Regions from separate parts of the Paraburkholderia sp. GAS348 genome, predicted to be linked through region 2. Evidence: predicted binding sites of a transcription regulator. Region 2 holds the regulator's gene; each other region holds the start of a gene.

Evidence for each region. Region 2 encodes HrcA, which represses chaperone genes, less so after heat shock. Its sites were predicted from a motif close to TTAGCACTCNNNNNNNNNGAGTGCTAA; they were not measured.
Region 1: the regulator HrcA is predicted to act here: its motif matches at 2,215-2,241, upstream of rpoH (RNA polymerase sigma factor RpoH).
Region 3: the regulator HrcA is predicted to act here: its motif matches at 6,900-6,926, upstream of groES (co-chaperone GroES).

What each region holds. Positions count from the first base shown of each region.
Region 1 is NZ_JBNPVT010000020.1:66,973-76,746, reverse strand. It holds gene P3T22_RS26110 (cytochrome ubiquinol oxidase subunit I) at 1-610, opposite strand, end outside; gene cydP (cytochrome oxidase putative small subunit CydP) at 600-860, opposite strand; gene rpoH (RNA polymerase sigma factor RpoH) at 1,218-2,153, opposite strand; gene P3T22_RS26095 (acyloxyacyl hydrolase) at 2,515-3,078, shown strand; gene P3T22_RS26090 (nuclear transport factor 2 family protein) at 3,122-3,505, shown strand; gene P3T22_RS26085 (zf-TFIIB domain-containing protein) at 3,554-3,661, shown strand; gene ybiB (DNA-binding protein YbiB) at 3,685-4,656, opposite strand; gene P3T22_RS26075 (fumarylacetoacetate hydrolase family protein) at 4,973-5,671, shown strand; gene maiA (maleylacetoacetate isomerase) at 5,697-6,341, shown strand; gene ftsY (signal recognition particle-docking protein FtsY) at 6,427-7,593, opposite strand; gene rsmD (16S rRNA (guanine(966)-N(2))-methyltransferase RsmD) at 7,834-8,448, shown strand; gene coaD (pantetheine-phosphate adenylyltransferase) at 8,561-9,076, shown strand; gene P3T22_RS26050 (porin) at 9,292-9,774, shown strand, end outside.
Region 2 is NZ_JBNPVT010000015.1:111,223-120,996, reverse strand. It holds gene dnaK (molecular chaperone DnaK) at 1-393, opposite strand, end outside; partial or broken gene P3T22_RS23175 (thioredoxin family protein) at 547-998, opposite strand; gene grpE (nucleotide exchange factor GrpE) at 1,056-1,640, opposite strand; gene P3T22_RS23165 (hypothetical protein) at 2,030-2,191, shown strand; gene P3T22_RS23160 (RNA-binding S4 domain-containing protein) at 2,163-2,570, opposite strand; gene hemH (ferrochelatase) at 2,579-3,649, opposite strand; gene hrcA (heat-inducible transcriptional repressor HrcA) at 3,834-4,853, opposite strand; gene P3T22_RS23145 (NAD kinase) at 5,067-5,969, shown strand; gene recN (DNA repair protein RecN) at 6,073-7,743, shown strand; gene glnE (bifunctional [glutamate--ammonia ligase]-adenylyl-L-tyrosine phosphorylase/[glutamate--ammonia-ligase] adenylyltransferase) at 7,852-9,774, opposite strand, start outside.
Region 3 is NZ_JBNPVT010000005.1:108,328-118,101, reverse strand. It holds gene P3T22_RS10970 (hypothetical protein) at 1-822, opposite strand, end outside; gene P3T22_RS10965 (rubredoxin) at 1,080-1,250, opposite strand; gene P3T22_RS10960 (hydroxymethylpyrimidine/phosphomethylpyrimidine kinase) at 1,485-2,345, shown strand; gene cysC (adenylyl-sulfate kinase) at 2,561-3,211, shown strand; gene P3T22_RS10950 (hypothetical protein) at 3,354-3,509, opposite strand; gene P3T22_RS10945 (phytanoyl-CoA dioxygenase family protein) at 3,708-4,637, shown strand; gene groL (chaperonin GroEL) at 4,842-6,482, opposite strand; gene groES (co-chaperone GroES) at 6,537-6,827, opposite strand; gene P3T22_RS10930 (hypothetical protein) at 7,211-7,945, opposite strand; gene P3T22_RS10925 (HEPN domain-containing protein) at 8,503-8,907, shown strand; gene P3T22_RS10920 (KGGVGR-motif variant AAA ATPase) at 8,915-9,774, shown strand, end outside.

The sequences.
Region 1 (9,774 bases), on a different contig from region 2:
CACCGAGCACGAACATTGAAGCCGTCACATAACCGGCCGATACGGTGTGCACGAACTTTACCTGCGCGACGGGGTTGAACAGCACCGAGAAGATGCTGTCGAGTTCCATGCGCATGGTCTGATAGTTGAAGGTGGCGCCGACCGGATTGTTCATCCAGCCGTTGGCCACCAGAATCCACAGCGCCGACAGGTTCGAACCGAGTGCGACGAGGAACGTGACGATCACGTGCTGCACTCTCGAGAGCCGCTTCCATCCGAAGAAAAACAGGCCGACGAAGGTCGACTCGAGGAAGAACGCCATCAAACCTTCAACGGCCAGCGGCACGCCGAAAATGTCGCCGACATAGTGCGAGTAGTACGACCAGTTGGTGCCGAACTGGAATTCCAGCGTGAGACCGGTGGTGACGCCCATCGCAAAATTGATGCCGAACAGCTTGCCCCAGAACTGGGTCATGTCTTTGTAGATCTGCTTGCCGGTCATCACATAAACGGACTCCATGATGACGAGCAGCCAGGACAGACCGAGCGTGAGCGGCACGAACAGAAAGTGATAAAGCGCCGTGATGGCGAACTGGAGGCGCGACAGTTCTACGACTTCGCTAACGGGCATGTTGATCACCTTGGGACTGATGCGAGGCAGGCACGGACAGCAGTGCCTGCGCGACTTGTTCAGGCGGCAGCGACATATGCTCCGCCTGCGGATGGTTGAAGAACGCGTATTTGAGCACCATCAGCAGTGCGAATTTGATGGTGAGGACGATGGCAATATCGCGCGCCAGCGTCGGACCGCGCACCCAGGCGGCGAGCCGTTTGCGCAGGCTCGAGCGAGGGTTGCTATGGCGATTCAGGGCTATGGTCATGATCGGTCGAAGGCGACTTCACACCGGGTTAACCGGCTGGATCCAGGCCGTTTCAGCGGTCTGGCGAGTGCATCCCGATTCTAGAAGCAAGGACCTTGCGCGCGTTAGTTCGGCGCTGCGGCATTGGGTCGCGAACGTCACCACGCGCGGACAGTATCGCTACGAGGTTTGTGATACGTCAAGAAACGCGTGCTTGGTGGACATGTTCTTGAGTGCGTGCGCGTGTGCATGCGTGTGCGATTGAGCGCATGCATCGTCGAGCGGGCACAAAAAAGCCCTGCCTTCTTGCGAGGGCAGGGCTCTGCAGCCATACAACTGCGCGCCGGACGAGCCGGCACAACTAAAGGGTTTTAAGCCTTAGGCATATTCGGCCAACGCGCCGCGCATTTTCTTCATTGCGCTCGCTTCGATCTGACGAATACGTTCGGCCGACACGCCGAATTCGTCGGCCAGTTCGTGCAGTGTCGAGCCACCCGAACCGTCGTCTTCCACCTTCAGCCAGCGTGCCTCGATGATGCGGCGGCTGCGGGCATCCAGCGCATCCAGCGCACTCGCAATACCGTCGCTTTGCAGCTTGTCGCGCTGACGCGAAGCCAGCACGGCAGTCGGCTCGCTATGCGAGTCGGCGAGGTAGGCGATCGGCGCGTACGACTCTTCGCCGTCTTCGACCTGGCCCTCCAGCGCAATATCGCCGCCGGACAAGCGCGTTTCCATTTCAGCCACTTCTTCACGCTTCACGTTCAACTCCTGGGCGAGACCTTCGATCTCGTCCGGCGTGAATGCGCCCAGCCCCTGCTTGTGGCTGCGCAGGTTGAAGAACAGCTTGCGCTGCGCTTTGGTGGTGGCGACTTTCACCATTCGCCAGTTGCGCAGAATGTATTCGTGGATCTCAGCCTTGATCCAGTGCATGGCGTACGACACGAGCCGTACGTTCTGCTCCGGATCGAAGCGCTTCACGGCCTTCATCAGGCCGATATTGCCTTCCTGGATCAGGTCGGCGTGCGGCAGGCCATAACCGAGGTAATTGCGCGCGATCGAGACGACCAGCCGCAGGTGCGACAGGACGAGGCGGCGCGCGGACCCGAGGTTGTCCTGCTCGCGAAATTCGGTGGCGAACTGGCGTTCTTCTGCCGGCGTCAGCATCGGAATCCGATTTACGGCCTGGATGTAGGCGTCGATATTGCCCAGTTGGCCGGGCAGCAGCGAGGAATGCGAGAGCGCCAGTGCACCTGCCGAAGCGGCCTTAGCCGAAGACGGGCTCAAAGTACTCGGAAGGGTCATTGCATGGCTCACGTAGGAAACTCCTTTGGAATCAGACAAAAGCGTATTCAGTTAACGACTCCAGCGTTGGATGTTAGCACTCTGATTTGCCGAGTGCTAATACTTAGAAGGTGTAGGGGCATCCAAGTTCCGTATTTTCCTATTGAAATTCTGGTTTCGATAGCTATGTATCGCGACTGCGGCCGACAGTGTATGGGCCGTAGAATTTACCTGGCGAAGCGCCGCCGTTCTTATAAGTAGTCAGCATTTTGTAAAATCGAAGTGACTAATTGCGGAAATTTAAGTTTCGTCAGATGATTCATAGGGTCAGGATTGACTTTAGAATAGAAGAACAATGCGAAGGTAATCAACGTTCGACTAGCTCGGGTGTTCGATGAACAACAAAAAAAACGTTCTGCGTGGTCTGGCTCTAAAAGGCGCTTCGGCGGCTATTCTGTTTGGCGCTTCGGGACTGGCCGCAGCTGACCAGTTCGGCGTGCAGATCGCCGGCGGTCTGGGAGATCACCACATTAAAAAGCTCGATCTCGGCCTGGTCTGGGATCCGAATCTGACGTGGTGGCAGATCGGCGACTGGCACTTTTCGCTGATCGGCGAGGCGCACGTGGCCTGGTGGCATACCGACGAAGGGAATGTGCACGAGAACATCGGCGAGATCGGTGTGACGCCGATCATTCGCTTCATCGACGGAGCGGGGGCGATTCGCCCTTACATCGAAGCGGGCGTCGGTATCCGCCTTCTGTCGAGTCCGAGAATCTCCACTGACCTCACGCTCGCGACCGCGTTCCAGTTCGCCCCCATGGCGGGAGTCGGCCTGCAATTCGGCAGTCACCAGCAGTACGAGGCGGGCTACCGCTTCCAGCATATTTCCAATGGCGGTATCAAAGAGCCGAATCCTGGTATAAATTTCCACCAGCTATATTTGCAATATAACTTCTGACGACCGTGGCCACGTTCGGCTCATCGGTGCAAGGGGCTGAGCAATGGCGGCAAAGATAATCGAAGCGATTCGCGGGCTCGAGCGTGAGCGCTTTCGTGCGATGGTCGACGGCGACGGGCAGTCGCTCGATAGGCTGCTCGCGGACAACGTGAGCTATGTCCATACGAACGGCAAGCGTGAAACGAAGCGGCAGTTCATCGACGGCATTACCGCCGGGCGCCGCCGCTATCGGCAGATCGAAGTGCAGTCGCAAGAGGTGCTGCCGGTGGGGCGTGAGACCTGCGTCGTCACCGGGCGCGCGTTGATCGAAATGGAAGCGAACAACGGGGCGCTCCTGTTTCCGATTGCGTACACGGCGATTCATACACAGGAAGACGGGCGATGGCGTCTGATCGCCTGGCAGGCGACGCGTTGCGCGATCGAGTGAGCCTTTTGAGTTCACTCCGTTTCGCTAGTCGCGATCGGTGAGCGCCTTGTGAGCACTCAAGCAGCTACGCGCTGCAGTTCCTCATCGCTCCGCACCGGCCGCTTCGCCGCATCACCGGCATACGGATGCCGCGGATGCACCGGAATCTGGTTGTAGCGCTCGGCCATGCGCCGCGCACGTCACACGGGCGTTTTCGCGACATCCACGATCAATTCCACTTGCCGTTCAATCGCACTCGGCACGGGCGCTTCGCCGCGCAGCACGGCACCGATCCACGCGGCCGTGGTGGCGGCGTCGCGAGCTTCGGGCAAGTCGACTTCAGGCGCGCCGGGCGACGAGCGCTCGTGCGGCACGCGCGTCTCGCAGACGCCATCGTGCAGCCAATCCACTTGCACCTGGCGCCGCGTGTCGGCCACCGCTTCGCCTTCGGTGCCGCGTGCGAGCAAGGCGCCGCCCGCTGCGGCGTCCGGGTGCGTGTTGAACAGCTGCGTGAGACTGTCACGATACGGCGGATGCGTGTAGTTCACGAGCCGCAGCCCCGCGGGCGCGAACGGTTGCAGGATTTTCACGAGCGTATGCGTTGAATTGCGCACGCCCATCCGCCGGCGTAGCGAAAGAAGGTGCGCCAGCTTCGGTGCGAGGACGTCGACCGGCGCGAACGCGAGACGTCGTTCGGCGAGACCGTCTTCGATATCGGCGTGCGATTGCGCGTGCGGGATCTGCAGATGCGTGAAAATTTCGGCGCTCGTCACGCGGCCCGGATCTTCGGTGACGCCATGCACCAGCACCGGCACACCCTCGCGCGCCAGCAGAAGCGCAAGCAGCGGCACCAGGTTGGGCTGTTTGCGCGCGCCGTTATACGTGGGTATCGATACGGGCCGGAACGCCGCGTGCGGCAAATGAATCGGTTCGAACGACGCATGCGCGCCGGCCAGCATGGCGGCGAGTTCGTCGGCGGTTTCGCCTTTCACGCGATACGCGAGCAGCACGGCGCCGAGTTCGAGATCGGCCACGCGGCCGTCGAGCATCGCGGTGTAGAGCACGCGCGTGTCCTCGGCGGTCAGGGCGCGCGCGCCGTTCGGGCCGCGGCCGATTTCCTTGATATAGCGGGCACAGGGGAACGGATTGGCGGTGTCGGCGGAGTCAGTCATCGGGCGCAGTGGGACGGGTGGCGTGCCGCCGTTGGGCGGTCGGTCACGGTATTCAAAGGACGCTATTTGGTGTGAGTATCGCATCTATGGCGATCCGGTGGTCCGGTGGTCCGGTGGTCCGGTGGTCCGGTGGTCCGGCGATCCGGCGATCCAGTGATCCGGCGATCCGGCGATCCGGCGATCCAGCGCGACGATGCGCCGGGGCCACCGGATCGCGCGCGCCCGTGCCGATCGGCTGCGCCGCGCTTTGCTGCGCGTTACACTCGCTGTTTCATTGCCGCGCGGGCGCGGTTCAATTCAAAAAACGGAGAACGGGATGAGTTACGTATTTGCACCAGCACCGGTAGTCGCGGTGCCGGTCGTGGGGTCCAGCGAGCAGTTCGCGGTGCGTCGCATCTACTGTGTGGGCCGCAACTACGAGGCGCACGCGCGCGAGATGGGGCACGATCCCGACCGCGAACCGCCGTTCTTCTTTACCAAGCCGGCCGACGCCGTGCTGTATGTGGCGCCTGGCGCGACCGGCGAATTCCCGTATCCGCCGCAATCGAAGAACGTCCACTTCGAGATGGAACTGGTGGCGGCGATCAGCAAAGGCGGCAAGAACATTCCGGCCGAAAGCGCGCTCGACCACGTGTACGGCTATGCCCTCGGTCTCGACATGACGCGCCGCGATCTGCAGGCCGAAGCGAAGAAGCTGGGCCGTCCGTGGGATACCGCGAAGGGTTTCGATCACTCGGCGCCGCTCGGCCCGATTCATCCGGTTACGAAGGTCGGCCATGTCGGCAAGGGTGCAATCTGGTTGTCGGTGAACGGCGAGGAAAAACAGCACTCGGACGTGTCGCAACTGATCTGGTCGGTTGCCGAGACGGTCGCCTATCTGTCGACGCTGTTCGAACTGAAACCGGGCGACCTGATTTTCACCGGCACGCCGGAAGGCGTCGGCGCCGTGGTACAGGGCGACCTGATGAAGGGCGGCGTGGACGGGCTCGGCGAGCTCAGCGTACGCGTCGTCTGAAGAGCGGTCGAAGGAGACACACAACATGAAGCTTTACAGCTATTTTCGTAGCTCGTCGTCTTATCGCGTGCGCATTGCGCTGAACTTGAAGAACCTGCCGTACGACTATGTACCGGTGCACCTCGTGCGCGACGGCGGCGAGCAGCTGAAGCCCGAGTACCGCAAGGTGAATCTGGACGGCATCGTGCCCACGTTAGTCGACGGCAACGAACTGATACCGCAGTCGCTCGCGATCATCGAGTATCTGGAGGAAACGCATCCGGAGCCGCCGCTATTGCCCGGGACGCCGGCCGAGCGCGCGTATGTGCGCGCGGTGGCGTTGCAGGTGGCGTGCGAGATTCATCCGCTGAACAACCTGCGCGTGCTGAAGTACCTGAAACACACGCTGTGTGTCGATGACGACGCGAAAGACGCGTGGTACAAGCATTGGGTCGAAGCGGGTTTTACGACGGTCGAGGCGCATCTGGCGGGCGATTCGCGCACCGGCAAGCTGTGCTTCGGCGATACCCCGACGTTAGCCGACGCATGTCTGATTCCGCAAGTGTTCAACGCGCAGCGCTTCAAGGTCGACACGGCGAAGTTTCCGACGATTCAGCGCATCTACGATCACGCGATGCAACTCGATGCGTTCGCTCGCGCGGCGCCCGGGGTTCAGCCCGACGCGGAATGATGCTGTGGTTTGAATGAAAAAAGGGCGCCCGTAAGAGCGCCCTTTTTGATTGTTCCGCGACCGACGTTGTTGAACGCTGTTGTATTCAACCGCCCAGCAAGGCGTCCGAAAACTCTTCCGCGCTGAAAGGTTGCAAGTCTTCCACCTTTTCGCCGACGCCGATGAAGTACACCGGGATCGGACGCTGACGCGCAATCGCCGCGAGAATGCCCCCCTTCGCTGTGCCGTCGAGCTTGGTGACGATCAGACCGGTGAGACCCAGTGCGTCGTCGAAGGCTTTCACTTGCGCGAGGGCATTCTGGCCGGTGTTCGCGTCGATCACCAGCAGCACCTCATGCGGTGCGCCGTCTTGCGCCTTGCCGATCACGCGCTTCACCTTGCGCAGTTCTTCCATCAGGTGCAGCTGGGTCGGCAGACGGCCGGCCGTGTCCGCCATCATCACGTCGATCTTGCGCGCACGCGCGGCGCCAACCGCGTCGAAAATCACGGCGGCCGGGTCGCCGCTTTCCTGCGACACCACCGTTACGTTGTTGCGCTGGCCCCAGATTCCGAGTTGCTCGCGCGCGGCGGCGCGGAAGGTGTCGCCCGCAGCCAGCAGCACCGACTGATCGAAGCTCTGCAGATGCTTGGCGAGCTTGCCGATGCTGGTGGTTTTGCCCGCACCGTTGACGCCCGCGATCATCATGACCAGCGGCTGCGCGCGGCCGAGCATCAGCGATTTTTCCAGCGGCTTGAGCAGGTCGATCAGCAGCGTGCGCAGTGCCGCTTTCACCTGCTGAGGATCGGTGAGGCGCTCGGTGCGCACTTTCTCGCGCAGCGATTCGAGCAGGAACTCGGTGGCTTCGACGCCCGCATCCGACATCAGCAGTGCGGTTTCGAGTTCCTCGTACAAATCCTCGTCGATCTTCGTGCCGATGAAAATGCCGGTCAGGCTCGAACTCGTTTTCGACAGGCCGGTTTTCAGGCGAGTGAGCCACGAGCGCTTGGCGCTCGCGTCCTGCGTAGGCGGCGGGACGATTTCGACGGTTTCGAGCGCGGCTGCTTCGGGTTCGGGCGCACTGATGGACACAGCAGCCGGCTGCGTATCGGCGCCAACCGGAGCAGCCGGCTGCGGCGCTAGCGGCGCGGCGGGCGCTGACGGCGGCGCCTCTACGGCGTGTTCGGGCGCCAGAGCTTGCGGCGCGGTCTGCGATTCTTCTGGCGCGTTATCGGACTCTTTCGAACCCTTGAATCGTTTGAAAAAGCTGAACATGATCTGGCGTGGTGAGAGCGCCCGCCGATGCGCGCAGCCGGGGCAAGCCCGTGGGAGCGGCAGGCAGCGTTGCGATGCGGGATGCAAGGCGCTGGAAGCCGCACATTTTATCAGGCGCGCCGCCACCCGTCGTATTGGCCGAACGGCCAGGCTGGACGCCGCGCGCCCCTGTGGTAACGTTGGCCCTCCAGCCCACACGCATCGGCGTCGTGGGCGTCCCTATAACGTATTCGAAACTGCATGCCCCGTTCTGCTCCTTCACGCGCCCATGGCGCTTCGTCCAAAAGCGGCAAGGCGCACGCCATCCGTATCATTGGCGGCGACTGGAAGCGCACGCCGCTGCCCGTGCTTGACCTCGACGGCCTGCGCCCCACGCCCGACCGCGTGCGCGAAACGCTGTTCAACTGGCTCGGCCAACGGCTGGACGGCCAACGCTGCCTCGATCTGTTCGCCGGCAGCGGCGCGCTCGGCTTCGAGGCCGCCTCGCGCGGCGCGGCGCGGGTGTTGATGGTCGAGCGCAGCGCGAAGGCGGCCAGCCAGCTGCGCGCGAACCAGGAACGCCTCTCGGCGCGTACCATCGAAATCGCGGAAGCCGACGGCTTGCGCCTCGCGGCGAGTCTCGCGCCGGGATCGTTCGACGTAGTTTTCCTCGATCCGCCGTTCGGCGACGATCTGCTCGGCAAGGCGCTCGCCCTGGCCGTGCCGCTGCTGAGTCCGGAAGGTTTTCTGTATGTGGAGGCGGGCGTTGCGCTCGAGCTCGAAGGGAACGAGACGCTAGCCGGTTGGGAAATCGTGCGGCAAGGCAAAGCAGGTGCCGTCCACTTTCATTTGCTGCAGCGCGAAAATAAGGAATAATGCGCGTTCCAAAACAAGCATCGGGCGGGTTACCGTCACGCATGCGGTCGGTGCCAAATGCGTCGCGTGGACGCTTTAACGTGCCAATTTGTCTGAAAAGAGGAGAAGTCTCATGGTAGTCGCCGTGTACCCGGGCACGTTCGACCCGCTGACGCGCGGTCACGAAGACCTCGTTCGACGCGCGTCGAGCATTTTCGACACGCTGGTGGTGGGGGTTGCCGACAGCCGCAACAAGAAGCCGTTCTTCACGTTGAAAGAGCGTCTCGACATCGCTCATGAAGTGCTCGGGCACTACCCGAACGTTAAGGTGATGAGCTTCAAAGGGCTATTGAAAGACTTTGTCCGCAGCAATAACGCTCGGGTGATCGTGCGTGGCCTGCGTGCCGTCTCGGATTTCGAATATGAGTTCCAGATGGCCGGAATGAACCGCTATCTGCTGCCGGACGTCGAAACCATGTTCATGACGCCGTCCGATCAGTACCAGTTCATCTCCGGCACCATCGTGCGTGAAATCGCGCAATTGGGCGGCGACGTCAGCAAGTTCGTGTTCCCGTCGGTCGAAAAATGGCTGACGGAGAAGGTTGCTTCGCTGGATCCGAATGAGGGTGCTTCGGCGGGACAACCGTAACTGGCTAAATCGACATGTTGCTGTGCGAGCGTGGGACAGCAGGTCTTGCAACCCATGATTGCATGGTTCGGCGAACCGAGACGTCGCCGTTAAATGCATGAACCCGTCCTTTGTTTCTCGATGGCCTGCCTGGGTTATGATCTCGCGCGCTGCACGCTAGCCGCACCATCGTCCAGCGGCCTGATCAGAAATCGCGGGGATTGCACTTGAGAAACATGGGGATTGCTGCTGCGGTTAGCGGCATTGCATCGGCGTTGGCTTGCCAGGGCGCTTCGGCCCAAAGTTCGGTTACGCTTTACGGCATGACTGATCTTGGCATCCGTTATTTGACAAATGCCGACGCGCAGAACGATAACAAGCTGTTCATGGCTAACGGGGCAGTAATTAACAGCCACGTTGGATTGCGTGGTACGGAAGATCTTGGCGGTGGACTGAAAGCGGTCTTCCAACTGGAAAGCAATGTCAATCCGCAGGACGGCACCCTCAGCGATAGCGGGCGGCTGTTCGGCAGCGAAGCATATGTTGGTCTAGCCAGCCGATACGGTACGCTGACATTCGGTCGCCAGAATACGCCACTGTTTGACAAGCTCGTCAGCACATACGATCCGCTGACTTACGCGAACTACCCTGAAAATTCGTGGTTGCCGTTCGCACTTGGTGCGGGGTTATCCGCCGATAACTCGATCAAGTACGACGGT
Region 2 (9,774 bases):
GAGGTAGTCTTCAGCGGTCTTCTTCATCTTGCGCAGCACTTCCGCCGAGATTTGCGGCGGGGCCAGCTTGTCGTCGCGCACCTGAACCCATGCGTCGCCGTTGTCGGCCTTCATGATCTTGTACGGCATCAGACCGATGTCTTTCTGCACTTCTTTTTCTTCGAAGCGGCGGCCGATCAGGCGCTTGACAGCGTACAGCGTGTTCTTCGGGTTCGTGACCGACTGACGCTTAGCCGGCGCGCCGACGAGAATTTCGCCGTCTTCCATGTAAGCGATGATCGACGGCGTGGTGCGCGCACCTTCCGAGTTCTCGATCACTTTGACCGAATTGCCTTCCATGATCGCCACGCACGAGTTGGTCGTGCCGAGGTCGATACCGATGATTTTGCCCATTTTTACTAATCTCCTGACTTTGATCGCTGCGGGAATCGCCGTTTTTGCCCATCTGGCGGTACGGCGATCCGCTCTCAATTCCTACCTGCACTCAACATAAGTGCGTCCGCATCGTTTTCAAGACCTCTTTTACGATGCGGTCTTTAATTTTTTTCAATCAGCCGAACTTTTGCCGCTTTTTTTACCATTTGCCGCGCTGCCGACCGCGTTGACCGCGTTGACCGCCCGGATCTTTTCCCGCGCGGCCGCGGCCGCGACCGCCGCCTCGAACTGTCCAAGGCCCTGCCAGCCGGTTGCCCGGCCGAGGCGCTTGCCTCGGTAAAATAAGAACCGGGTGGGCACGCCGTGAGGCATGAAACGCCGGCCGGGTTCGCGATGCTCGTTGACGTTGCTGTGAAACCATCTGAAACCGAGCGCACGAATCGCGTCCGGCTGCGCCGACGTTGCCTTCTTGACGATCTCGCAGTTGAAGCAGTCCAGCCCCCGGAAAAACACCACGGCCAACCATCACCGGCCTGCGCCAGCCCGGCGTCGAATGACTCGGCGCCGAACTCCCGCATGCAGAAGACGGCGAACGCAGTAGCGTCGACAGGAATGCTGGCCATGACAGTGCCTGTCAGGCGGAACGGCTGATAATCGGCCTGCGACGCGGCCTTTGATGCTTACTTCGGCGCCGCGACGGTCACGAGGGCCGGGCGCAGCACGCGGTCGGCGATCACAAAACCCTTTTGCAGCACAGCAACGACGGTGTTCGGTTCCTGATCGGCCGGCACCATCGAAATAGCCTGGTGACGGTGCGGGTCGAACTTCTCGCCAACCGGGTTCAGGGCGACGACGCGGCCCTTCTCCAGCGCGCCGGAGAGCTGGCGCAGCGTAAGTTCGACGCCCTCACGGACCTTTTGCAGGTCGTCGGACGAGTGGGCAACCGCGGCTTCGAGGCTGTCGACCACCGGCAGCAAATGCTCCGCGAAGCTTTCGATCGCGAACTTGTGGGCCTTGGCGACATCTTCCTGGGCGCGGCGGCGCACGTTCTCAGTCTCAGCCTTCGCTCGCAGGAAGCTTTCCTGCAGCTCGACGATCTTCGCTTCCGCTTCGGCCAATGCGGCTTGCGCGCCGGTTGCTGGCGCTTCAGGAGCAGCGTTTGCAGCCGCGTCCTGCTGGGGTGCTGCGGCCTCGGCGGCCTGGCGCGCGGTTTCGTCGGCGGGCGTGGGATTCTGGCTCGTCGGGTTCTCTTGCGTGTTTTCCATGTCGCTGAAAGTCGTTAAAAAGTTAAAGCTAACGGTGGCGGCAACGCGTCAAAGTCAGCGCAATTTGTGCGTTGCATAATTGCGACAGACAACTTGGTGCACCACTTGGCGCACTAACGCGCATCGAAACGGCAGATGGGGCCGGAAAGACCCATTTCAAGCGCCTCTCCCGGAACTTTTCGCACCGTGGACGTGCGGCGGAAATGCCCGGTTACAACCATTATTGCGTCGCAATCAGATTGAGATTGAGTGCGCCCGACAAGTGGCCTATGCTCCAATAAAGCGTCGGAAAAGACACGTTAACCCTAATCTAACGTAAGCCTTACCGGCATTTTTTAATTCCACCTGATTCGCCTGTTTCCGTCCTGAATCTTCCCAAGGGGAGTACCGTGAAACTGACCTTTGCAATATCGGTGGTCGCATTGGTACTGATCGCGGGCACCACGACCATCTGCATGTCCGGGGCCGTCAACGATCACACCACCGAGTACGGCGGCGTGCATGCGACGATGGAACAGTTGTTCAATCCCCACCTGAAAGTTTGTCGATAGTGCGCCGGTCGCGCTTGGTCGGCCTGCCGTGCAACGCCGCGGCCGGTTCGCGGTACGTCTTGCGCCGCTCCTGCTCGACCTGCCGCTTCACCTTGCTCTCTTCGGTTTCCGCATAAAGCGTCTGGGCGACGCTGGCCGGGCCACGTACGTCGCACACGCCCAGCACTTCCACCTGCCACACAATCCGCTCGATCTCGACCTCGACCAGGTCGCCGACGCGTACATCCTTGGCCGGCTTGATGCTGGCGCCGCCGATCCGCACATGCCCTTTGTCGACGGCATCTGTCGCGAGCGAGCGGGTCTTGAAGAAGCGCGCCGCCCAAAGCCATTTGTCGATGCGCAGCTTCGCGCCCGGTTCAGTTGAAATCCTGTAATTCATAAGCCTGCTTAAGCCCCGGTCGTGTGCGGCACCGGCACCGCTTGCACGGGCCAGCCCTGCAGATTCTGCGCGACGATTTCACCTAGCGCGGCGATCCACGGCTGCGAGGCGTTCACACAGGGAATCCGATGAAACTCCTTGCCGCCCGCTTGCAGGAACTCGCCGCGCACCTCCATGCCGATTTCTTCAATCGTTTCAAGGCAATCGGCGATGAAGCCCGGACAGAAAACGTCGGCGCGCCGCACGCCCGCTGAGCCCAATTCCTTCAGCGTGGGGGCGGTGTACGGCTGCAGCCATTCGGCCTTGCCGAAGCGAGACTGAAACGTGATGCGGCATTCCACCTGCGTCAATCCGAGCGCCTGCGTCAACAATGCACCGGTCTGCTGGCATTGCTCGTGGTATGGATCGCCGAGATCCATCGTGCGCTTGGGCACGCCGTGAAAACTCAGCACCAGCTTGTCGCCCGCCGCGAAATCCGGCCGGCCATGCTGATGCCAATAGTGATGCACCTGAGCAGCGAGCGCGGCGATATACGCCGGATGATCGGCGTACTGGCGCACCGTGCGGACTTCCGGCTGATTGCGCATGCGTTTGAGGGCCGAAAAGGCGTCGTCGAAGGCCGTGGCCGTGGTTGACGACGAGTACTGCGGATACATTGGCATCAGCAGCACGCGCTCGGCGCCCGCCAGCTTCAGCTGGTTCAGCATGGCCGGAATGCCGGGCGTGCCGTAGCGCATGGCGTAGTCGACCAGCACCGTGTAGTCGTTCAATTGCAGCAGATGGCGCAAACCCTCTACCTGCTTCTCCGTGAAGACACGCAGCGGCGAGCCTTCCGGCATCCACACGGCCGCGTACTTCTTCGCTGACGCACGGCTGCGGGACGGCAAAATCAACACCCGCAGGATCACCTGCCAGAGCAGCGCCGGAATTTCGACCACCCGAGGATCGGACAGGAACTGCGCAAGATAGCGACGGACCGCACGCGGCGTCGGCGCGTCGGGCGTGCCGAGATTGATCAGCAGCACGGCGACACGGTGTGACGTGGCGTTCTGTGAAGGCCGCTCGAGGTCGAAGCGCATAGGCAACAGAGATAACCGCTTTAGGCGGCACGTCGGTTCAGGTGGAATTCATTATAGCGGCGCGGTCCATTGCGAGGTCCGCCATGGACCCCTGGCCATTCGGCCAATTGGCAAGCCGCGCGCCGTCGCGCATCATTTGCAGCATGAGGTGCTACAGTCGGCAGTGGCCGGTAGTTACTGCCGGTTACTGCTGACTAAGCGTGAGGGAAAGCAGCCGCGCGGTGATGTCGACAATCGGAATCACGCGGTTGTAGGCCATGCGGGTTGGCCCGATCACGCCGAGCGTGCCGACAATCTTGCCGTTCACCTCGTAAGGCGCGGTCACCACGCTCATTTCCTCGATCGGCACGAGATTCGACTCGCCGCCGATGAAAATCTGCACGCCCGCGGCGTGACTCGACACGTCGAGCAACTGAAGGAGACTGGTCTTTTGGTCGAACACATCGAACAGCTTGCGCAAGCGCGCCATGTCCGACGACAGGTCGGCGACTTCGAGCAGGTTGCGCTCGCCGGAAATCAGCACGTGTTCACCGGTGTCGGTTTCATCCGTGCTGGCCGTGACCGCGGCATGCATCAGCGTGGTCATATCGCCGCGCAATTCGTCGATTTCTTCGCGCAGACGGCGGCGCACGTCGTCGAACGAGAGGCCCGCGAAGTGCGCATTGATGTAATTGGAGGCCTCCACCAGTTGCGACGGCGAAAAGTCCCGCTGGGTCGCCATGATGCGGTTCTGCACGTCGCCCTCAGGCGTCACGATGATCAGCAGAATGCGCTTGTCCGACAGGCGCATGAATTCGATCTGCTTGAACACGTGGCTGCGGCGCGGCGTAAGCACCACACCGGCGAACTGCGAGAGGTTGGACAGCACGCTGGCCGCCGCGGCGACGATTTTCTGCGGTTCACCCGCCTGCAGCGTAGTTTTGACGGTGCGCATCACCGCTTCTTCGTCCGCGGCGGATTCCACCGTCAGCATGGTATCGACGAACAGCCGGTAGCCACGCGGCGTCGGAATGCGACCCGCCGAAGTATGCGGACTGATCACGAGCCCCAGGTCCTCGAGATCGGACATCACGTTGCGGATCGTCGCCGGACTCAGTTCGAGGCCGGAATAGCGCGACAACGTGCGCGAGCCGACCGGCTGACCTTCGGCGATGTAGCGCTCGATCAGCGTTTTGAGGAGGGTTTGTGCGCGGGGATCTAGCATGACGGAAAATTTTAGCTTAATGACGCGTCTACAGCGAGCGCTAACGGCGGCAACCCCTGACTATCGCGCCACCGATTGGCGGGGCGGCGCATGTCATCAAGATTTCACCATTCTAACGATAATCGCCCAATGCGCTGGCAGCCCGCTTGCGCAGGCCTGCTACCGGGTCTGTCTGCGGTTTTTTTCAGGCCCTACCTATGGTGTAATGCCGGCATGCAAGTGACCAGCCAGTTCAAGACCGTCGCGCTCGTCGGGCGCAACAATACGCCGGGTATCGGCGAGCCACTGACCGAACTCGCCTCGTGCATCGCGAGGCGCGGCTTCGAGGTCGTGTTCGAAGCCGACACCGCCGCCGAAATCGGCATCACCGAGTATCCGGCGCTGCGTCCCGCCGAGATCGGCGCGCGTGCCGACGTAGCCGTGGTGCTGGGCGGCGACGGCACGATGCTGGGCATCGGCCGCCAGCTTGCGCCCTACCGCACGCCGTTGATCGGCATCAACCACGGGCGGCTCGGTTTCATTACCGACATCCCGATCTCCGACATGCGCGAGATCGTGCCGCAAATGCTCTCCGGAAACTTCGAGCGCGAAGAGCGCATGCTGCTTGAAGCGCGGATCATGCGCGGTGGCAATCCGATCTATCACGCGCTTGCCTTCAACGACGTGGTGGTCAACCGTAGCGGCTTCTCGGGGATGGCGGAGCTGCATGTCTCGGTGGACGGCCGCTTCATGTACAACCAGCGCTCGGACGGCCTGATCGTCGCCACGCCCACGGGCTCGACCGCCTACGCGCTGTCCTCGCAGGGGCCGATCCTGCACCCGCAGTTACAAGGCATCGTGCTGGTGCCGATCGCGCCGCATGCGCTGTCGAACCGGCCCATCGTGCTGCCGGACGACTCGAAGGTGAGCATCCAGATCGTCTCGGGCCGCGAAGTGAACGTCAATTTCGACATGCAGTCGTTCACCTCGCTGGAACTGAGCGACACGATCGAAGTCCGCCGCTCGCGCCATACGGTGCCGATGCTGCACCCGGTCGGCTACAGTCACTACACCACGCTGCGCAAGAAGCTGCACTGGAACGAATACCCGTCGCACGAAGAAGATACCAAGCCCTGAGCGGCCGGAACGCCGGAACACTGGAACGCCGGAAGGCCGCTCCCCCCGAACGCGAACGCCGCCACTGCCGAACCCTGAATATCAAGCTCATCAGACGACCTCCATGCTTCGCCACCTCTCGATACGCGACTTCGTCATCGTCGCCGCGCTCGATCTCGAATTCGACAGCGGCTTTACCGTTTTTTCAGGCGAAACCGGCGCCGGCAAGTCGATCCTGATCGACGCGCTGGCCCTCGCGCTCGGCGCCCGCGCCGATGCAAGCGTGGTGCGCACCGGCGAGAGCCGCGCCGACATCACTGCGGAGTTCGAGACGCATGCGCAAGTCGAGCAATGGCTCGACGAGCAGGCGCTCGGCACGCCCGCCGACGACGGCCATCATGGCGGCACCGTGATGCTGCGTCGCGTGGTGGATGCGAACGGCCGCTCGCGGGCATTCATCAACGGCACGGCGGCGACGCTCGCGCAGTTGCGCGAAGTCGGCGAGATGTTAGTGGACATTCACGGGCAGCATGCGCACCAGTTGCTGATGCGCCCGGAGGCGCAACGCGAGCTGTTCGACACCCATGCCGGCCTCACGGAAGCCGCAGCAACCGTCACGCGTGCATGGCGGTCGTGGCGCGAAAAGGTTCAGGCCGTCGAGCATGCCCAAACGCGCGACCGCGAACTGCAGCTGGAGCGCGAGCGGCTCGCCTGGCAGCTCGCCGAACTGGACAAACTTTCGCCGCAAGCGGGCGAATGGGAAGAGGTCAACACCGAGCACCGGCGCCTGTCGCATTCAGCCAATCTGATCGACGGCGTTCAAGGTGTGCTCGGCGCGCTGTCCGAATCAGACGAGGCGATGATCACGCATCTCGCCTCGATCGTCTCGAAGGTGCGCGACCTGGCTGAGATCGACCCGGCGCTGAACGACGTGCTGGCGGCGCTGGAGCCGGCCGAGATCCAGTTGCAGGAAGCGGCCTATTCGCTCAGCCACTACGCGCAGAAGCTCGAACTGGATCCCGACCGGCTCGCCCAGGTCGAAAAGCGTCTCGACGCGCTGCACTCGGCCGCACGCAAGTTCCGCTTGCAGCCGGAGACACTGCCGGTAGAACACGAAGCGCGTCGCGCGCAACTTGCTGCCCTCGACGCCGCAGCCGATCTCGACAGCCTGCACGCCGCGGAAGCCAAAGCCAAAGAAGCCTTCCTGACCGAAGCGAAAAAACTGTCGAAGGCGCGCGCCAAGGCCGGCAAGGCCTTGGGCGCCGCAGTGACCACCGGCATGCAGGAACTGTCAATGAAAGGCGGCAGCTTCGAAGTGGCGCTGGTGCAGTTGCCGGAAGGCGGCGCACACGGGCTCGAGCAGATCGAATTCCGCGTCGCCGGCCATGCCGGCGTGCCGCTGCGGCCGCTCGCGAAGGTTGCTTCAGGTGGCGAACTGGCGCGGATCAGTCTTGCATTGGCTGTCATTGCGAGCGCCGCGAGCCCGACACCGACCCTGATCTTCGACGAAGTGGATACGGGGATCGGCGGCGGCGTCGCTGAAGTGGTTGGACGGCTGCTGCATCAACTGGGGCAAGCACGTCAGGTGCTGTGCGTCACGCACTTGCCGCAGGTCGCCGCGCGCGGCGACCATCATTTCCAGGTGGCGAAGTCGGGCAACGGCAAAGGCGGCACGGTCAGCAGCGTGACCTCGCTCGACCGCGCGAGCCGTGTCGAAGAAGTCGCGCGGATGCTCGGCGGGCTCGAGATCACCGCCACCACCCGCAAGCACGCGAAGGAAATGCTGGCGGCCTAGGAACTCGGGCTGGGAATCATCTCGGCTCTCTGCGAATGCAACGCAAGATCGGCGGCCAGCGCGACTTGCGCAACGTCTCCCGCCTCTGACACCTGACACCTGGCGCCTTCAGCCGCAGCCAAACACCCGCTCCCAAAGCCCCAACACCGCCTCACACTCAGTCACCACCAGCGCCGGATCGACCCGCGCCTTTTCCATCCCATCCAGCCGCAGCTGGTGCTGCAACTTCCGGTAAACCCGATAAGCCGCACCGACCGTCTCCGCTTCCTCCTCACTCATCAAGCCAAACCGTGACACCTCACGCAGCAATGCGATGTTGCCGGTATTGCGGATCAGTTCAGGATCGCTCGCCGCATGCAGGAGCACCCAGTACTGCACGGTGAATTCGATATCGACCATGCCGCCGCGGTCGTGCTTCAGGTCGAACAGCGCCGTATGGTTCGGATGCCCCGCCTCGACGCGCTCGCGCATCTCGACGATTTCCTTCGCGAGCGGCGCGGCTTCGCGCGGCGTGGTCAGCACCTGTTCGCGGATCTGCTCGAATTTCGCGCCAATTTCGGCATCGCCCGCGCAATAGCGCGCGCGGCTCAAGGCCTGATGCTCCCACACCCACGCCGTATTGGCGGCATCGCCTTCGCGCAGTTGATAACGGCGGAACGCGTCCAGATCGGTGACGAGCAGGCCCGACTCGCCGTTCGGCCGCAGCCGCAGATCGACATCGAACAAGGTACCCGCGCCGGTCGCCGTCGTCAGCCAGGTGATGAGGCGGCGGGTGTAGGTGGCGTAGACGTCGGCGGCGGCATCGTCCGGATCGTCGTAGAGGAAAATGACGTCGAGGTCGGACGCGTAACCGAGCTCCTTGCCGCCCAGCTTGCCGTACGCGATCACCGCAAACTTCGGCACCTCGCGGTGGCGTTTGGCCAATTGGTTCCAGACGGCTTCGAGCGTGACGTCGAGCACGGCGTCGGCGAGTTCGGACAGACGGTCGCTCACATGCTCGACACTCAGCCTGCCGGCGAGATCGATCAGCAGGATACGGAACACCTCGGCCTGGTGCGCGTGGCGCAGCAGATCCATCTGTTGCTCGACGCCGTCCGCTGCGGCCAGACGCAAACGCAGGGTGCGCTTGAATTCCGGCCAGTCGAACGGACTGTCCATCGCCTCGTCATCGAGGAGCTCGTCGAGCAATTGCGGGTGGCGAATCAGATAGCCGGCGGCCCAGCGCGAACCGCCCAGCACCGACAGCACCCGATGCAGCGCCTGCGGGTATTCCGTCAGCAGCGCAAGGTACGCGCCGCGCCGGCTCACGGCTTCGAGCAGGTCGAAGAAACGCGCGACCGTATCGCCGCGCCGTTCGGGCGGCTCCAACGTACGCGCGGCTTCCAGCGCCCGCTGCGCGACGATGTCGAAGCGTTGCCGGCTACGCTCGGCGAGCCCCGCGTAACGCGACGACTGCCATATCCCGCGCAAGCGCGCCAGCAGCTCGCCCGGCTCGGGCACGCCCAGTTCGATCAGGCGCGCGCCAAGCGCTTCGTCAGCGCTGTCGTCGGCCAGCGCGCTGCTCCAGACCCACGCCGCCGCGCCGTCTTCCGGTGCGCCGCAGCCGTCGCGGCCACTCACCTTGTCGGCGAAAATCTGGTCGAACTGCTGTTCGACGAACTCGCGGTGCGCGTCGAGCTTGAGCATCAGCGCGGCATAGTCGTCGCAACCCATGGCGCGCGCGAGCGCCGCACGCTCCTCGGGATCGACCGGCATCGCGTGGGTTTGCGCGTCGTTGCGGTATTGCAGGCGGTGTTCGAGTTCGCGCAGGAAGCGGTAAGCCTGTGAAAGCTTCACGCAGACCGAGGTATCGAGCAGCCCGTGCGTGGCCGCATGCCGCAACACGGCGAGCGTCGGACGCACCCGGAAACCGGCATCCTGGCCGCCCCGGATCAGCTGAAATACCTGCGCGCTGAATTCGATTTCGCGAATGCCGCCGCGGCCCAGCTTGATGTCGTCAGCCTTGTCGGGCCGCATCGAGGCGCGCCGCTG
Region 3 (9,774 bases), on a different contig from region 2:
GTAGTCGCGCCACAGCAGCGCCAGCGTCGCGCGCACCAGCGAACGCGGCGCGCGCTCGATGCCGCGCGCGTGATCGGCCAGTGTCAGGTTGCAGCGCGCATAGAAACGCCGCGCGTCGGCTTCTCCGGCGGCGCGGCCGCTGACGCGCAGCGCCTTGGCGCAAGCTTTGGCGAGGCGCCAGAAATCGTAAGGGTCTGGGCCGGCAAGTTCGGTCAGGACGACGTCCAGTTCGTCGAGCGCCGCGTTCGTGAACGCCAACGCGGCACCGCTGTTATCGGGCTGCGCGCGCAACACGGGCAGCAGCGCGCGCTCATAGCGTGCCCGCAAATGGCCCAATTGATCCGCGGACTGGGCATGCAGCGATACCGGCGGCACCGGGCGCGCGCTCAGCGCGAGGTCTTCGAAAGCGGCGGGCGAACCGGGCGTATGCTCGGACAGACGGGTACAGAGCGCGCGATAGTGGTTGAACAGAGTGGGCGAACAGGACAGCTCGCGCAAGTTGTGGCGCTCGAGCGCCGCGCGGAAATCGCGCAACGCCGCGCCGAACACGGGCCGTGCGCTGCCCACGTCAGCGGCGTTAGCCGGTTCACCCTCGTCGGCCAAAGGCGAAAGCCGCACCAGCGCGTCCGCGAAGCGCTGCGCGCTCAGCCAGCCGGCCTCGCGCAATGCGTGCGACGCACGCAGCAGCGCCGCAGTGCTCTCGCTGCGTTGCTCGAATGCCAGCAGCGCCTCGGCCAGCGCCAGCTCCGCGGAACGCACAGCGCCGCCGCGTGGATTCGGCAATGCATCGAAGGAATCAGGTGCAGCGGATCGAAGAGTCATGGCAGGCGACAGGAAGCTGACGGGCCGCCGCTTTGCGCCGCACGAGAGACTGCTCGGCTAACGCGCGAACTGGCGACAGGACAATGACAGACTACCGCTGCGACACGGCGCAACCGGCGACGTTCCGTATCGACGCGTTGGGGTTGCGTTGTGAACGCATGAACCGCGTTCGATCCGGCCTGCGCCGCCTGCAAAACGCCGCGCCGCAGGCACACGGCATAGCACGCTACTGGACACCGCCGCTTGCCCCTCGGACCTCAGATCTGGACCATCTCGAAGTCTTCCTTGCGCGCTCCGCATTCCGGGCAGGTCCAGTTAATAGGAACGTCCTCCCAGCGGGTGCCCGGCGCAATGCCTTCGTCCGGCAAACCGGCTTCTTCGTCGTAAATCCAGCCGCAAATCAGGCACATCCAGCTTTGATATTCCATTCTTGTGTCGCGTCGTAAAGTCCGGGGAAACGGGAGCCATGATGGTACCGTGTTGCCGCCCCAATGCCTAGCAATCAGAAACGCGCAATCGTAGTGTGCGGCGCCCTTTGGCTATGCGGCTTGCGTCGGTTTGCCGAAGAATGCGAAAAAACGCCTTCACAACGGTTTAGGCCGCATAATTGAGCCAATTGCGCACCCTCTGCGCCTAAATACAGCCCCTTTTTGCAAATTTTCATGCCCAGCGACACGCCTCCGATCGTCCTCACCTTCGGCCTTTCCGATCCCACCGGCGGCTCCGGCCTGCAAGCGGACCTGATGACCCTTGCCAGCATGGGCTGCCATGGCGTCTCCGTGCTCACGGGTTACACCGTGCGCGACTCGGCAAGCTGCGACGAAGTCACCGGGCTCGACCCTGAAGTGGTCGCGACCCAGGCTCGGATGCTGCTCGAAGACATGCCGATCGCCGCGTTCAAGGTCGGCGGATGCACGCGCGCGGAAGTGGTGAGCGCGATTGCCGAGGTGGTCGCCGATTACGACGACATCCCGCTGATCCTCGCCCCCGACTTCACGCTCGACGACGAACACGTGCTCGCCGCCGACGAACTGCGCGAAGCGATCGCCGACCTGCTGGCGCCGCAAACCACCTTGCTGGTGGCCGATTCGGCCACGCTGCTCGCCCTCGCCCAGCCGGACGGCGACGCCGAAGCGCCGAGCCTCGACGCAGCGATTTCGCATCTGCTTTCGCAAGGCTGCGAGTACATTCTGTCGACGGAAACGGGCACGCACCGGCTCGTCAATACGCTGTTCAGCGAAGACGGCCAACTGCGCCAGGATATGTGGGACCGCGGCAGCCATCGGATCATGGGCATCACCGATACGCTCGGTTCCGCGATTGCCGCCTTGCTGGCCAACGGCCAGGAGCCGGCGGAAGCCGTGCGCGAGGCGCAGGAGTATCTGTATCAGGCGGTGCGCAACGCATTCCGGCCGGGAATGGGTGCTTATATGCCGGACCGCTTCTTCTGGGCCCGCAGCAGCGACGACGACACGCCGCCCGCGGCCGGCAAGGACGCGGCGCCGGGCGAGGCGCGGCACTAAGCTTCGACTGCATGAGCGGCAGGCGCATGGCAAGCATTACAGCTGTAATAAGACGGCATCCAAAAAACCCGCATATCTGCGGGTTTTTTCTTTTCAAACAGCCCTCTACCCTCCACTTCGGTGTAAATACACTTTCGAACTTGTAATAAAACGTTACAACGCACCTCTTGTCGTCAGGTTAAGCTTTACGAATCGTAATCCGGTCATGTAAGCCTATGTCTTCGCCGATTCCAGTTCCCCTGCCCATGGGGGCCTCGGACGATCCCCGCACTTTCCTGCAACGCGTCCACGGCGAAGTCACTACCCGCGACAGAATGCAAATATTCCGCCACAAGCCGGTTACGATCTGGCTGACCGGGTTATCCGGGGCGGGCAAGTCAACCATCGCTTTCGAACTCGAACAGCGACTCGTATCGCTAGGCCACGCGTGCTATGTCCTCGACGGAGACAATATCCGCCACGGGTTGGCATGCGATCTCGGTTTTGACAAGAAAGACCGGCGTGAAAATATTCGCCGAGTGGCGCACGTGGCTCAATTGATGAACGACGCGGGCCTCATCGTCATCACAGCGCTTATCTCACCCATGCGCGAAGACAGAGCGATGGCGCGCGAGATCGTCGGGCCCGGCAATTTCATCGAGACCTACCTGTCAGCCTCCGTCGACGCTTGCGCCCGTCGTGATCCCAAAGGTCTCTATGCTAAAGCCCGGGCTGGCGAGATTGCGTCGTTCACCGGGGTATCCGCACCCTATGAAGCCCCGGCCGACCCCGAGTTGAAAATCGACACCGCAACGCAAACGCCGGCCGAAAGCGTAGCGAAACTATTCACCTACTTGCGCGATAACTGTCTGGCGGATCCCCGCTGAGCGGCCCACGGAACGTCTCACCGCTTGCCCCAAAAGAAAAAACCCGCGTTTTTGCGGGTTTTTTCTTTTGGAAAGCACGCCTCGCGGCGCACTTCCCCATGTGTTTCCAACTGAGCCTCTGACGAGAGAGGCCCAACCGAAATTACATGTCCATGCCCATGCCGCCGGGCATACCGCCGCCCATCGGAGCATCTTCCTTCGGCAGCTCGCAAACAGCTGCGTCGGTCAACAGCAGGCCAGCGACTTGCTTGTCCGGGTTGCCGATTTCCCAACATATAAACAGAACGGGTTTTCTCACACATATCACCAGCATTCAATCGGAGCCCCATTACCTCGCTGGCGGTTTCGTCCACGCCTCAAAAGGGACAATCGCAACGTGCAATAGCAGATGACGGTCGTGTAAAAGCGTCGAAATAGGCGGTTTCGCACATATGTGACAAACCGTGTTGATTAGGATTATCGGGATTGCTCCAATTTCTCATTCGGCTAGAAAAACGTGAAAACCAAAATTACCCATCCCGACCGAATCAAACCAAACGGTTTAGACACCGAACAAATTGCTGCGCTTAAAAAGCGCGGCTTCAGTTCGTTTGAGAACGTTGCATTCCCCGAGGAAATTGCTGAACTGAGAAGCATCTGCGAGCAACTGATATTCGCCGGTACCGGCGCGCAAGAAGGCGCGCTGTTTGATTTTGTCGGCGAGAATCCGCTCGCGTCAACCGCTCTTACTCAATTGCTTACGCCGAGTAACTTCAATCCGCGGTTGCGCCGGATGGACTATCACAAACGTCTTGACTCGCTGGCTAAACAGATTCTGGGTCCCCGCGCGCGGATTGCAGGAGATCACCTCTTCTACAAACCGCCAATAGCCGGCCCTGAGACCCCGTGGCATCAGGACGAAGCCTTCCACGATCCAAGGTTCTCATACCAGGAAGTGAGCTTCTGGCTACCACTGCAACCAGCCACAGTCGAGAACGGCTGTCTGCGTTTTATTCCAGGTTCGCACCTCTGGGGCGTTCAGCCTCACAGGAAACTCGCGGGCAAGGAGCGTTCACACGGGATTGAATGTTACGACGGATTCAATCCTGAAGACGCAGTCTTTTGTCCGGTGCCGGTTGGCGGGTGCACGGTGCACCTGGGTCGTACATTGCACGGAGCCGGACCGAATGTCACGGCCAATGCCCGCATTGCATATGTAGTTCTCTTCGATGTTCCTGCTACCGTTTCAACCGAACACCGCGAGTTCAACTGGCTAAATCAAACAACAACGCGCGACGAGACTGAACGTAAATGGAAACAGGGCTACGGAAAACTCATCGCTTTATATCGTCGTCTAGTGCGACGGAACAGTACCGATCCTTATCGCTTATATCATGGCCTTAAACGCCGTTGGTGGTCTTTGATGCAAAGCCGCAGGCGCTTATAGCACGTTGTCTTTTGCTGTGATGACTGCCCGAAAAAGGAAACGGCCCAATCGGAATAAGCCGATTGGGCCGTTTCGGGCAGGCTGACCATTATTAAAACCCGCATTTCTGCGGGTTTTTCTTTTGGGGTGCACGCCTCGCGGCGCAGCTCCCTATGTGTTTCCAACTGGGCCTCAAATGAGATACGAGTGAGGCCCAATCGAAAATTACATGTCCATGCCCATGCCGCCCATGCCGCCGGGCATACCGCCGCCCATCGGAGCATCTTCCTTCGGCAGTTCGCAAACAGCTGCGTCGGTGGTCAACAGCAGGCCAGCGACCGAAGCTGCATTTTGCAGCGCCGTACGCGTCACCTTCGTCGGGTCCACGACACCTGCGTCAACCAGGTCGACGTACTCGCCGGTTGCTGCGTTGTAGCCGAAGTTGCCTTGGCCAGCAGCAACAGCTGCCACCACGACGCTGGCTTCTTCGCCACCGTTCGTGACGATCTGGCGCAGCGGCTCTTCCATCGCGCGCAGCACGATCTTGATACCTGCGTCCTGATCGGCGTTAGCGCCCTTCAGACCAGCGATTGCCGTACGTGCACGGATCAGTGCGACGCCGCCGCCAGCCACGATGCCTTCTTCCACAGCTGCGCGCGTTGCGTGCAGTGCGTCTTCGACACGTGCCTTCTTTTCCTTCATTTCGACTTCGGTCGCAGCGCCGACCTTGATCACTGCAACACCGCCAGCCAGCTTGGCCACGCGCTCTTGCAGCTTTTCACGGTCGTAGTCCGACGTTGCTTCTTCGATTTGCGTGCGAACTTGCTTCACACGTGCTTCGATGGTTGCAGCTTCGCCAGCGCCGTCGATGATCGTGGTGTTTTCCTTGCCCACTTCGATACGCTTCGCTTGACCCAGTTCAGCCAGCGTTGCCTTTTCGAGCGTCAGGCCGGTTTCTTCAGCGATAACTTGACCGCCGGTCAGGATCGCGATGTCTTCCAGCATGGCCTTACGACGATCGCCGAAGCCCGGAGCCTTGACAGCAACCGTCTTCAGGATGCCGCGGATGTTGTTCACAACCAGCGTAGCCAGCGCTTCGCCTTCGACGTCTTCTGCGATGATCAGCAGCGGACGGCCAGCCTTGGCGACTTGTTCCAGTACCGGCAGCAGATCACGGATGTTCGAAACCTTCTTGTCGTGCAGCAGCACGAACGGGTTTTCGAGCACGGCAACTTGCTTGTCCGGGTTGTTGATGAAGTACGGCGACAGGTAGCCGCGGTCGAATTGCATACCTTCGACCACGTCCAGCTCGTCTTGCAACGACTTGCCGTCTTCAACCGTGATGACGCCTTCCTTGCCAACCTTGTCCATCGCTTCAGCGATACGGTCGCCGATCGACGAATCGCTGTTCGCCGAGATCGCGCCGACTTGAGCGATTTCCTTGTTGGTCGTGCACGGCTTGCTGATCTTGCGCAGTTCTTCGATCGCGGCCGTCACAGCCTTGTCGATACCGCGCTTCAGGTCCATCGGGTTCATGCCCGATGCAACGTACTTCATGCCTTCGCGGACGATTGACTGAGCCAGAACCGTTGCGGTCGTGGTGCCGTCACCTGCGTTGTCGCTGGTCTTGGAAGCCACTTCCTTGACCATTTGTGCGCCCATGTTCTGAAGCTTGTCTTTCAGTTCGATCTCTTTCGCGACCGAAACACCATCCTTGGTGACCGTCGGGCCGCCGAAGCTGCGTTCCAGGACAACGTTGCGACCCTTCGGGCCCAGCGTGACCTTCACAGCGTTAGCGAGGATGTTCACGCCTTCAACCATCTTGGCACGGGCGGAATCACCGAATACGACGTCTTTAGCTGCCATCTTCTAACTCCTTGAATTCTTTGGGATATGACCGGGAAAAGTAGCGACCAGCGCTTACTTCTGCACCACGGCCATGATGTCTTCTTCGCGCATCACGAGCAGTTCGTTGCCGTCGACCTTGACGGTCTGGCCTGCGTACTTGCCGAACAGGACGCGGTCACCAACCTTCACGTCGAGTGCGATTTGTGCACCCTTGTCGTCACGCTTGCCCGGGCCGACTGCCAGGATTTCGCCTTGATCCGGCTTTTCCGCTGCGGCTTCGGGGATCACGATGCCCGACGCAGTCTTGGTTTCTTGATCCAGACGTTTGACGATCACGCGATCATGCAAAGGACGAAGGTTCATACATACTCCTCTCTTGATTGAGACTGAAGAACGCTGAGAAAACCCGGCTGGCTGAGCCAGCCGGCGATGTTGTTAGCACTCTCGTGCAGCGAGTGCTAATTATATGGACGGGTGGTGACAAATTCAAGAAGGGATGTGGCGTTGATTGTTGTCGAGATTTGCTCAACTTTGAACTTTGTTCACTTAAGTTTGAACTCGCGACCTGCGTCCGGACACCGCAACGGCGCGCACTTTCCATAAAAAACAATGACTTAGAACCCGAGTCGCCGTGCTGCAGGGTTGTGCACGCTGCTACGAAACCTAGCCGTTTCTGACGAAGTCGCCTCGCAAAACTTAGTGATCAACATTCGGTCAAGGGTAAACCCCTGGAATCGAAGCGCTCTTCAGTCATGCTCGGGGAATTCGAAAAACATGATGCGGCCCGCGGCCGCGACCCTATCGCTCTCCTCGTGCAGCCGCTCAGGATTCAGTTGCTCGATCAATTCATCCCCGAGCAATGCGATAACGACGGCGTAAAGGTAGTCGCTGTACAAGCCCGCGACCTTCACTACCTCTTCCATAACGGCTTCAAACGATTCACCAGCATCACGCTTCCCCGTTAAGCTGGGTAAACTCGCTATTGCCGCAAGTTCAGACAGGTGGAATAGGTTGTGGCCGTGGCTTTCACTCATGTACATCACCAGTTCGTCGTCACTCAACGGCAATATTTCTAGGTCGGAAATTGAGAGGTCGGCCGAGTAGTGAAACGCGTGGCGGTTCCGGAGACCGTGAATGATCGAACCCTTGGCGAGGCAATTCGTGAGTTGGCCTCGTATGTCGCGACCCTCGGCAGACAGCGATGCGTCAACAAGGTCATTGATGCCATTGCGGAGCTTGTCCCAGCCCTCGTGCATCTTGCCTGCCAGCAATTTGACGATAAGCAGTGCCAGCGAAATAGTGGCCCGACGCTCTGGTTCGCTAACGCCGTTAGGTATGCGTACAATAAGCAGCAACCTGACCAACCAGTTCAGCTCGTTCATGAACAAGCCGACGCGCAACAATGCAGAACTGCGTTGTTCGGGCATATCGCGCAACGCACCGCGAGGCAGCTTGACTTTGTACACAATCGGCAAGGGCATAGCAATATCGACTAGTCAACATGACGTCATGCTACAGCGTCTCACCGAACGGTCTGCTTCGAGTGATCAGGACGGACAGAAAACGGAGTGAATGGCTATACGGAGAGACGGTCTGCCCACAATCCCTATCCAGAAAGGCTTTCAAGCCAATAAATCGGAAAAGTACCCGTATAGGTACCCAACATTCTCGACTGCCGTGCAGACCGCCTGTGTCCGCGCGCTGCGCGGGTGAATATACCTATATCACGTCCGGCCAGAGCTAAAACTCTTGGGGAGACAATCTATGCATTTCCGACGAAAGCCTTACTGCATAAGGTTTTCGCTGCCCCCAAGTGTGTCTCCCGAACACCGATTTTCTTGGAGACCCTGTGGAGACAAACGACGGCTGGCTGCGCCGAATTGCCGGCGCTCCGGTTGGTTGCATAGGCCGTCAGCGTCGGCGGTCCGCTCGAATGCCCCTCTGGAACGTTCCGCGCAAAGAAATCCCCACGACGACGCCGTCCAAGCGACCGGTGTGGGAAAATGCGTTCCCATACGAATGATCAACCAGAATAAACATGGCGCAGCTATATAACCAAGACATGCGAGCGGCCGCACGCAGACACTTCGAGGCGGCTGAGACCCTTCGGCCCACGAGTCGGGCGGACGTGGCCGGTTACATGTATGGGATCGCTGCCGAGGCTGCGATAAAGTCTTTAATGCTCCAATCAGGGATGCGCCCACGGCCGGACACACGCGACGATCCGTTCTATGCTCATTTCGAAGGTTTGAAGACCTTGTTGCGCGACACAGCATCCGGTCGCTGGGCGGCAGAATTACGCCGTTTCAGCGATAACAACGCTTTCATGCAATATTGGGATATCGCGATGCGGTACTCGGACGGCAAAGAGATACGACCAGAGTGGGTGGAGCGTTGGCGTCGTGACGCCGACGATGCACTGCAGATTATGATTACGCGCTGAGGGAACGATGACAGTTCGATTTGATGACAGTTTGCCGATGGCGGCGAGCGTTATTCGTGACCAATTTGGCGAAGACATTCTCGCGCGCGCAGTGTTCGTGCGTGACGCGACCGGGAAACTCTCCGTCGTGCTCGATGAGGTTATCGAAGAGCCTCGCATAGAGAGAAGCGAAGCAGTTCTACGCGCGGCGTTAGGAACGTACGCGCGATCGGATCGTCTTCTAGCGGACAAAAGTGGCTTTGGCGTTGCTCGCCTTCTCGATGAAGCAAAGGGCGCACTATATGTCTCAGTAAACGGTGATCGCGTCCGAGTGATCGAACGGAGAATCGTAGGTGTGGATTGGCTTCGGCCACCAAGTCCTGTTGCCGGTTCTGTGCCTCGCGTGGTCTTCGGTAGCCTCAAAGGTGGCGTTGGCCGATCAACGGCTCTTTGTGTAATGGCAGCTCATCTGTCTCGCAGGGGACTTCGCGTCCTTTGTGTCGACTTTGACCTGGAAGCGCCTGGCATCGGCTCAATGCTTCTAAGATCGAATGAACTACCGGAATTCGGTACGTTGGACTACTTCGTCGAGAGTGGCTTGTCACCGATTGATGCTGGCTTTCTGAATTCGCTAGTCGGTGATTCATATCTCGGACGAGGTGGGGCGCGCGTCGGCGTTGTACCAGCTATCGGTGCACGGACCGCAAAGCATGCAGGCAACGCTATTTCGAAACTCTCACGTGCGTACCTGGAGGAGATTAGAGAGGATGGTTCGACGCTTACCCTAACAGACCGCCTGCGCCAATTGGTCGACCTTTTAGAGTCAACCTCGACGTTTGACGTATTGCTTCTTGATGCACGCGCGGGCCTCCACGAATCAACCGCTGC